2 regions of the Flexivirga lutea genome follow, and region 1 is predicted to be linked to the other one. Evidence: riboswitches for the same ligand, from Rfam matches in the RefSeq annotation. Region 1 holds a riboswitch; the other holds the start of a gene.
What was found. A riboswitch is a leader RNA that binds a small molecule or an ion and turns the genes downstream of it on or off. The one in region 1 is predicted to bind cyclic di-AMP.

Region 1 (4,206 bases):
TTGTCGTTCTTGCCGAACAGCCCCAGCAGCGGTGCCCGCAGCTGCGGCAGCAGCGGCACCAGGTTCGTGACGTCGAGCGGGTAGTCCGCGCCAGGGGTGCCGGTCACGAAGGCGCCGTAACAGTCCACCGCCGCGTCCAGGTCCACCCGGCACGCCGCGAGGACTGCGTGCCGCCCGCCCGAGCAGTGGCCGATCACGCCGACCTTGCCGTTCGCGTGCGGCAATCCGCGCAGGTATGCCGCCGCCGCCTCCACGTCGCCGACCAGCTGCTCGTCCGGTATGCCGCCCGCCGCCCGCACCGCCGCGGCAGCGTCGGACGGCTCCGCTCCCGGAGCCTGCCGCGAATACAGATTGGGACACAGGGCGTCATACCCCAACTCCGCGAAGCGGCGGACCATCTCCTTGGTCGCCCGGTCGTAACCGGGCAGATGATGGATGACCACGACACCGCCACGGCGGGTGTCGCCGTCCGGTGTCGCCAGGTAGGCCTCGATCTCGGCGCCGTCGGCGCCGGTGAGACGCACGGTCGTGGCGTGCAATGAGTCAGACATATTCATGGTCTATCAGAAGGACCTTGAGCGTCCCCGCACGACTCAGGACGCGTGCTGCTGCACGACTCAGGACGCGTGCTGCTGCACGACCCTCCCGAGTCGCGGCAGGGCCTGCTCGACGTTGTCCTTGGCCTTGCCGCGCAGCCCCTTGTAAGCACGCTTCAACGGCTCCCGCTCGGTCGCCTCGGCCCGCGCGTCGGTGACCGCCAGCAGTGCATCGGCGGCCTCGTCGCCACGGCCGGCGAGGTACTGCCCGAAATCGCCCGCCCCGGCGAAGTCGTCCCAGAACGGCTGCAGGGCCGAAGCGACCTCGGGCAGCATGCGATCGGTCGCATCGGCCGCGATCGTCGGACTCACCTTGCGCACGGCGGCATACCCACCCTTGATCGCGACCCCGGTGAGACCCTTCTTGTCCTTCACCTCCGCGTCGATCACCGCAACCAGATCGGCAACGACCTGCGGACGACGGTCAGCGGCGAGCAGCGTTTCGGACAATGACATGGTGCGGCCTTTCGGGGAGCGCGTTTGGTGCGGGAATGCACGAACCCGCCGCACCCACGAAGTGCGACGGGTTCGAACGAGTGGTGTGACAGCTCAGATGCGGCCGTAGCCGGACACACCGCTGTAGATCGGGCGGACGCCGACGGAACCACCGGGGTGGTTGGCGTCGATCATCATGCCGTTGCCGACATAGATCGCCACGTGGTAGGCGTAGCTGCCGTTGCCGAAGAAGATCAGGTCTCCCGGCTGCGGCGTGCTCACCCGGGTCGCCATCTGCATCTGCGCGGTGGCAGTGCGCGGGAGCGACTTGCCGACCTGACCGTAGACGTAGGACGTGAAGCCCGAGCAGTCGAAGCCGGCCGGGCTGGCGCCGCCGTAGACGTAGGGCGCACCGACATACCGCTCGGCGATGCCGACGATGCCACCGGTGGCGGCCGGCGGGGCCGGCGTCGTGACCGGGTTGCTCACCGGGGCGCTGACCGGGTTGCTCGCCGGCGCCGGCTGAGCCGAGCGGTCAGGGCGGGTGGCGCTGCGCGACACCGAGGCGGTGCGCGTGCGCACCACCGGCTTGGGAGCCTCATAGCGCTTGGCGGCGACCGGGGCAGCCAGCTGCGCCTGCGCCGGCACGGCGCTCAGCTGCGACTCGGCCTTGGTGGCCTGCAGCGGGTTGGCCAACGCCTGAGCGCGGGAAGCCTGGGCGGCGAAATCGACCGAGCTGGAGCCGGTGATCGACGCGACACCGGTCGTGGCAGACGCGGCCTGCGGTGCGGCGATCGAAGCGACCAGACCACCGGCGACGGCGACGGTGGCCGACACGCGAGCGGTGGAGTTGAAAGTCGTCGTCAGCTTGCCCGGGGCGCGGTGACGACCGCGCGGACCAAGAATGGACACAGAACACCTCTCCGTCGCCTACGAGGTGAGCTGTCGGGCTCGGGCTGGAGATACCCGGCTCCGGTGCGGCAGCCCCGTGGTGCTGCACCGAAACTTCGCCCCGAGGGCGGCTTGCGCCACCCGGAATGGGTCCCCCGCTCCTGCCTGGCGGAAATTCGTTGCACCCGATCAGCTGGCAGGACTCGGCGTTGCCTCACGGGAACCCGCCGAGTGGCGGGCCGGGGAAAACGGTACACAACCCCGGACGGAAAGTCACAGTGAGGTCACGAACTGGTCAAAGAAAGTTCTGGTGGTCTGCGAGGATCGTTGCAAGGACGCCGAATCAGCCCATGGCGTCAGTCAGTCCCCGGGTGTCAGCCGGGGTCAGTCAGCCGGGGTCAGTCGGTCGGGTCAGTCAGTCGGCGTCGACGAAGACGTGCATGGCGACGTCGCGGGGTAGCGACACGGCGTCACCCTCCTCGGCGCGCACCAGGACCCGATCACCCTCGAGGCGCACCTCGACCTTGGCGTCCGGGGTGATGCCGCCCGCGGTGAGCACGCTCAAGGCATCCTGGTCGGCCTGGGCCGGCTCACCGACGCGGCGGACCACGAAGCTGGCCGGCTGCTCGGTGCCGACCTCCGTCATCGGGCGCACGCCGTCGCGGAACTGCACACGCGTGCCCTCCTCACCCAGCTCCTCCAGGCCCGGGATGGGGTTGCCGTAGGGCGAGATGTGTCGTTCGCGGAGCATCGCCAGGATCTTGCGCTCGACCCGCTCGCTCATGACGTGCTCCCACCGGCAGGCCTCGTCGTGCGCGTATTCGAGCTCCACACCGATGACGTCGACCAGCAGCCGCTCGGCGAGCCGATGCTTGCGCATCACCCGGGTGGCGAGCGTCCGGCCGTGCTCGGTGAGCTCCAGATGCCGGTCACCGGCCAGCGTCAGCAGCCCGTCGCGCTCCATGCGGGCCACCGTCTGGGACACGGTGGGACCCGAGTGCCCCAGACGCTCCGCGATGCGCGCGCGCAGCGGCACGATGCCTTCTTCCTCCAGGTCGAAGATCGTGCGGAGATACATCTCGGTGGTGTCGATCAGCTCGCTCACGGCACAAGCCTGCCACTACGGGCCGACAGGTGCACGCCAGCCTCCCGCCACGCCCCCGTCGCGGGATCGCCGCCGCTGCCCACAACCCGTCACGAAGAAATTTCGGTCGACTTTTCGCTCAATAAGTTCGGGAATCCTTCCCGCTCACGCTACGTTCTTCTTCTTGGAAGCCGTGGGGCTCCTCCCCCCTGACCCGCGGCCTCCCGAACCGTTCGTTTTCACGGGCGGGGTGAGCACACCGCAAGGTGCAGCTCGGACGGCTGGCGCACCTCCCCTGGGCGCCAGCCGTTCTTGCTCTCCGCGTCTGCTCTCGGCGTCGGTCCCGGCCGCGCTCGGCCCGCCGGCCGAAGGGGGAGCCAGGACAGCCGACTAAATCTGTTGCTTCCCACCCGGCCCTCGTCCTAGCGTGGGAGCACACGAGAAAGGAGGTGGTCCAAGAGTGATTTCTCAAAGGACGCGTGAGGTGGTTGCGCGCTAGCGCAACCTTCGTATTCGTCGCCGGCCACCTCCGGTGTGCCGACGGAACGGACGTTCGGTAGCTACTCCAACGCAGCCACCGCGGCCCGTGGGCGCGCGATCTCGTCCATCGCGCTTGCCGGTTCCACCGGCAGCCCACGGGCTGTCCCGTGTCTTCTTGCTCGACTCCTCACCCGCCGGCGTCCGCTTCTCGTGCAGTTGACTGGTCTTGCCCGTCGCCTAGGGCTGACGGCGCTCGATTTCCCAACTGTTCGCGTCGGCGAGGTCGCCATCGCAGGTGCGCACGAAGACGAGCCGGTCGTGCAGTCGGCTGCTGCGGCCGGCCCAGAACTCCACCTCCTCGCAGCGCACGACATACCCGCCCCAGAAGTCGGGCAGCGGGACGTCCTCCGGGCTGCCGGTGTCCGGCCACTTCTGTTCGTATGACGCCACGGCCGCCTCGAGCTGGGCGCGGCCGGCGGCCGGCTGCGACTGCTCCGAGGCCCAGGCGCCGATGCGCGATCCGTACGGCCGGCTGCGGAAATAGTGCGTCGATCGCTCGACCGACATCTTCTCGGCAACACCGACGAAGCGGATGGCCCGGAACATCGGCGGCCAGGTCAACGCCGCGGCGATCTTCGGATCAGCTTGCAGGTCAAGGCCTTTGCGGCTGGTGTAATTGGTGTAGAAGCCCGGACCGTCAGCGCCGAGGTAGCGCATCAG
Region 2 (4,206 bases), on a different contig from region 1:
ACGTCACCGGGGAGATCTGGCCGGTGAGCGAACTCGCAGCCGTAGCACGTCGGTTCGGGGCGCGTACGGTGCTGGACGCCGCACAGTACGCACCGCACGTGAGCATCGACCTCACTGCCCTCGACATCGACTGGGTCGCCTTCTCCGGCCACAAGCTCTACGCCCCGTACGGCGCCGGTGTGCTCGCGGGCCGCAGCGACTGGCTGGACGCCGCCGAGCCCTACCTGCCCGCCGGCGGAGCGACGGCGCGGGTGGCGCACGACCACACCCGCTGGCAGACCGGCCCGGCGCGCCACGAGGGCGGCACGCCCAACGCCGTGGGCGCCATCGCGATCGCAGCGTCCTGCGCCACGCTGCGCAGTCACCGGGCCACGGTCGAGGCGCACGAGGCGCACCTCTACGCGCGACTGCACGGCGGGCTGGCCGCGATCGACGGCGTCCGCATCGTGCAGGTGCTCGGCGACCGGCCCAATGTGGGCGTGGTCACCTTCACGATCGACGGCTACGACCCGTCGCTGGTCTCGCAGGTGCTGGCCGACGAGCACGCCATCGCCGTGCGCGACGGCCGGTTCTGCGCCCACCTGCTGTGCGACGCCGTGGTCGGCGCGGACGCGACCGCGGTGCGCGCCAGCCTCGGGCTGGCCACGACCGGCGAACACGTCGACCGGCTCGTCGCCGCCGTGCGCCAGCTGGTCGAGCACGGGCCGTCCCTGTCCTACGTCCACACCGACGAGGGGTGGTCCGCTCCTGCCGACCCGCGGGACGTCAGCGAGCCGCTGCCCTGGTAGCCGGCGTGCTGCGTGGCCGATCCACCCGCAGTCGCGCCCAGTAGCCCAGGTGGTCGGTGCCGGCGATGGTCACCGTGCCGTCGGAGACCACCCCGAAACCGCGCGTGAGCACGTGGTCCAGCTGGATGAACGGCGGCACCCGTCTGTTGTGCGGCCAGGTCCGCCGCCATCCGGACCCGGTGGCCCGGCTGCTGTCGGTGAGGCCGTCGGCCAGCTCGCGGAACGCCGGCATCGCGGACGAGGCGTTGAAGTCCCCGGCCAGCACGAGCGGCTGATCGTCGGGCAGCGCGTTGCGCCATACGGACAGGGCGCGGAGCGCCGCGTGCCAGTCGTCGACGATGTCCGGCAGCGGGGCCGGCGTGTGCACCGCCCGGAGTCGGAAGTCGCCGGCCGCCGTCGTCACCCGCACGTCGGGGCTGCTGGGGAACCGGCCGCCCGGATGTTCGGCGACGGGCGCGAGCCGGTGGACGCTGCGCACCACGGTCCCCCGGATGCCCGGCGCGGCCCGACCCGCCTGGTGCGGCAAGACATCGTCGAGCCCGTGGCGCCGCAGCGCCGCGAGTTCCGGTGCCGTGCACTCCTCCAGCACCAGCGTGTCGACGTGCTGGTTGCGTGCCGCTGCCACGACCTGTGCCGGGTCGCCGTGGCCGAATTCGAGGTTGATGGTCATGACGACCTCGTCGTGTGCACTCGCCGCCACCGTGTCGCTGCGCAGCGAGAGCAGCCCGAGGCCGACAGGAGGTATGGCGACCAGCAGCGCCACGAGGGCCAGCCAGCGGTGCCGCAGAGCCGTCGTCAGGACGAACAGGACGACCGCGGCCGCGCCGAAGAGCGGGAACAGCGCCTGGACCAGCGGCACGAGCCAGGTGACGTCCAGCCAGCGAACGAACACGCCGGCCGCGACGAGCACCTGGACCGCGGCGAGCGCCCACCACCCGACCGTGTGTGCCTCCCGTCGCCGGGTGCGATGCCGGTCCGGATGCCGGCGCCCACGCCGGCCCGAACGCCAGGTCCGGCGGGTCGGCGCAGCGGCGGCAGGGCCCGAATGTGACACCCCGGCATTGTCACCCACCCGCGACATACCCCGTGCTGTTACCACTGGGACTGGAGTGATGCAAGCAACACGATGCGTGTGACTCCGGCGACACTTCTCAAAAAAGTCACGAAATGGTCACGGTTCGACTTGGAAATCTCCTCGCGACCACGTACCTTCGACGATCGGTGGTTGAAATTTCGTCCCCCTGGCGAAGCAACATCCATCGACGGAGAGTGCAACCCGGCACGACTCCGCCATTTGCCTGTGGTCCGCTGCGCACAACCTCGTTGAGCGGCCACCACGATCCGGGATGGTCCCGGAGGCACAACGAGGATGGGGAACCCATTTCGGCCGCGACGCGGTCTTGGGGTGAGAGCAGGCCGACAACCTGCCGGGCACCTGACAGCCCGACCCGACAGCTAACCCCGTATGCGCACGTCAGGAGAGGAATCAATGAACCTCAGCAAGAACCTCAACAGCAAGACCCGCGTCGTCGGCATCGGGGTTGCCGCCGCCGCAGCCCTCGCCGCCGCCGGCGTCGCCACCGCTGGTGACGCTCACGCCGCGTCGGTCTCCACCTGGGACCGCGTCGCCGCTTGTGAGAGCGGTGGCAACTGGGCCATCAACACCGGCAACGGTTTCTACGGTGGCCTGCAGTTCACCCACTCGACCTGGATCGCCTTCGGCGGTGGCGCCTACGCCTCCAACGCCAACCTGGCGAGCAAGTCGGCCCAGATCACGATCGCCGAGAAGGTGCTCGCCTCACAGGGTCCCGGCGCCTGGCCGGTCTGCTCCGTGCGCGCGGGTCTGACCCGTGGCGGCGGCTCGCCGAACGTCAACCCGGCGCCGGCTCCCCAGGCCGCACCGCAGAAGACCTACACCGCGCCGAAGAAGACCTACACGGCTCCGAAGGTGTCGCGTTCCGCCGAGCGCGCCCAGGCTCCGACGAAGTCCTACTCCGCGCCGAAGAAGGTCGACTCCGCGCCGAAGGTCGCCCTCTCGGGCAAGACCTTCACCGTGAAGTCCGGCGACACCCTGAGCAAGCTCGCACAGAGCTACCACGTCAAGGGTGGCTGGCAGGCGCTGTTCGCGGCCAACAAGGGCACCGTGAACGACCCCAACCTGATCTTCGTCGGCCAGCACCTCAACCTGCCGGCTTGATCTGATCAGCTGATGATCACCGTCCCCGTGCGGTGATGATCAACCCGAAGGCCCCGGTCCACGTCATGTGGACCGGGGCCTTCGTCGTCTGTCGACCCCGTCGCTGTCTCATCGAGAGATGAGTTGTTGTCGTCATGAGCGCGTCATCACGACGACAACTGCTCTCTCGGCGATGGCGGACGTATGACGAACGCCGACGCCGCCGCCGAGCCGGAGTTCCGAAGAGCCACCACCCAGCGCGACTAAGTCACTACTGTCGCGAGTTTCTCGCCGAAAGCGGCCGATTCGAGCGAGAAACTCGCGACAGTAGCGGCGAGCTCGGTGTGACCTACGCGTCGATGACGATCGGGATGATCATCGGGCGCCGGCGCAGCTTGCCTCCGACGAAACCGCCCACGGCGCGCCGGATGACCTGCTGCAGCTGGTAGGTGTCGCTGATGCCCTTCTGGCGGGCCTCCTCCAAGGCCGCCTCCAGCTTGGGGCGCACCTTGTCGAAGACGTCGTCGTCCTCGGCGAAGCCGCGGGTCTGGATCTCCGGGCCACTGACGATCTTGCCGGTGTCGGCGTCGCGCACCACGATGATCGTCACGAAGCCCTCGTCGCGCAGGATGCGGCGGTCCTTCAGCATCGTCTCGTCGGTGGTCCCGACGAGGGAGCCGTCGACATACACGTAGCCGCAGGGCACGGCGCCCACGATGCGCGCGCGGCCGTCGACCAGGTCGACCACGACGCCGTCCTCGGCGAGCAGCACGCGTTCGGCGGGCACTCCGGTGGCGACGGCGAGCTCGCCGTTGGCGACCAGGTGCCGCCATTCGCCGTGGATCGGCATGACGTTGCGGGGCCGGACGATGTTGTAGCAGTAGAGCAACTCGCCGGCGCTGGCGTGGCCCGAGACGTGGACCAACGCGTTGCCCTTGTGTATGACGCTGGCGCCGCGTCGCATCAGGCCGTTGATGACCCGGTAGACGGCGTTCTCGTTGCCCGGGATGAGGGAGGACGCCATCAGCACGGTGTCGCCGGTGCCGATGTCGATGGTGTTGTGGTCGCCGTTCGCCATCCGGGACAGCGCTGCCATCGGCTCGCCCTGTGACCCGGTCGAGACGAGCACGATCTGGTTGTCGGCGAAGTTGTCGATCTTCTTCAGGTCGACCAGGACGCCGTCGGGCACGTGCAGGTAGCCCAGGTCGGCCGCGATGCCCATGTTGCGCAGCATCGACCGGC

Region 2: another riboswitch for cyclic di-AMP. It lies ahead of ACYVBN_RS03440 (transglycosylase family protein); the one in region 1 lies ahead of ACYVBN_RS06795 (C40 family peptidase).

Annotation. Positions count from the first base shown of each region.
Region 1 covers NZ_BAAGZB010000002.1:77,520-81,725, forward strand. Annotated here, with positions in the region: gene ACYVBN_RS06785 (dienelactone hydrolase family protein) at 1-551, opposite strand, end outside; gene ACYVBN_RS06790 (DUF6918 family protein) at 618-1,052, opposite strand; gene ACYVBN_RS06795 (C40 family peptidase) at 1,146-1,943, opposite strand; cyclic di-AMP (ydaO/yuaA leader) riboswitch at 1,944-2,103, opposite strand; gene ACYVBN_RS06800 (metal-dependent transcriptional regulator) at 2,338-3,027, opposite strand; gene pdxH (pyridoxamine 5'-phosphate oxidase) at 3,724-4,206, opposite strand, start outside.
Region 2 covers NZ_BAAGZB010000001.1:708,150-712,355, reverse strand. Annotated here, with positions in the region: gene ACYVBN_RS03450 (aminotransferase class V-fold PLP-dependent enzyme) at 1-788, shown strand, start outside; gene ACYVBN_RS03445 (endonuclease/exonuclease/phosphatase family protein) at 766-1,842, opposite strand; cyclic di-AMP (ydaO/yuaA leader) riboswitch at 2,136-2,273, shown strand; gene ACYVBN_RS03440 (transglycosylase family protein) at 2,278-2,985, shown strand; gene ACYVBN_RS03435 (ribonuclease J) at 3,314-4,206, opposite strand, start outside.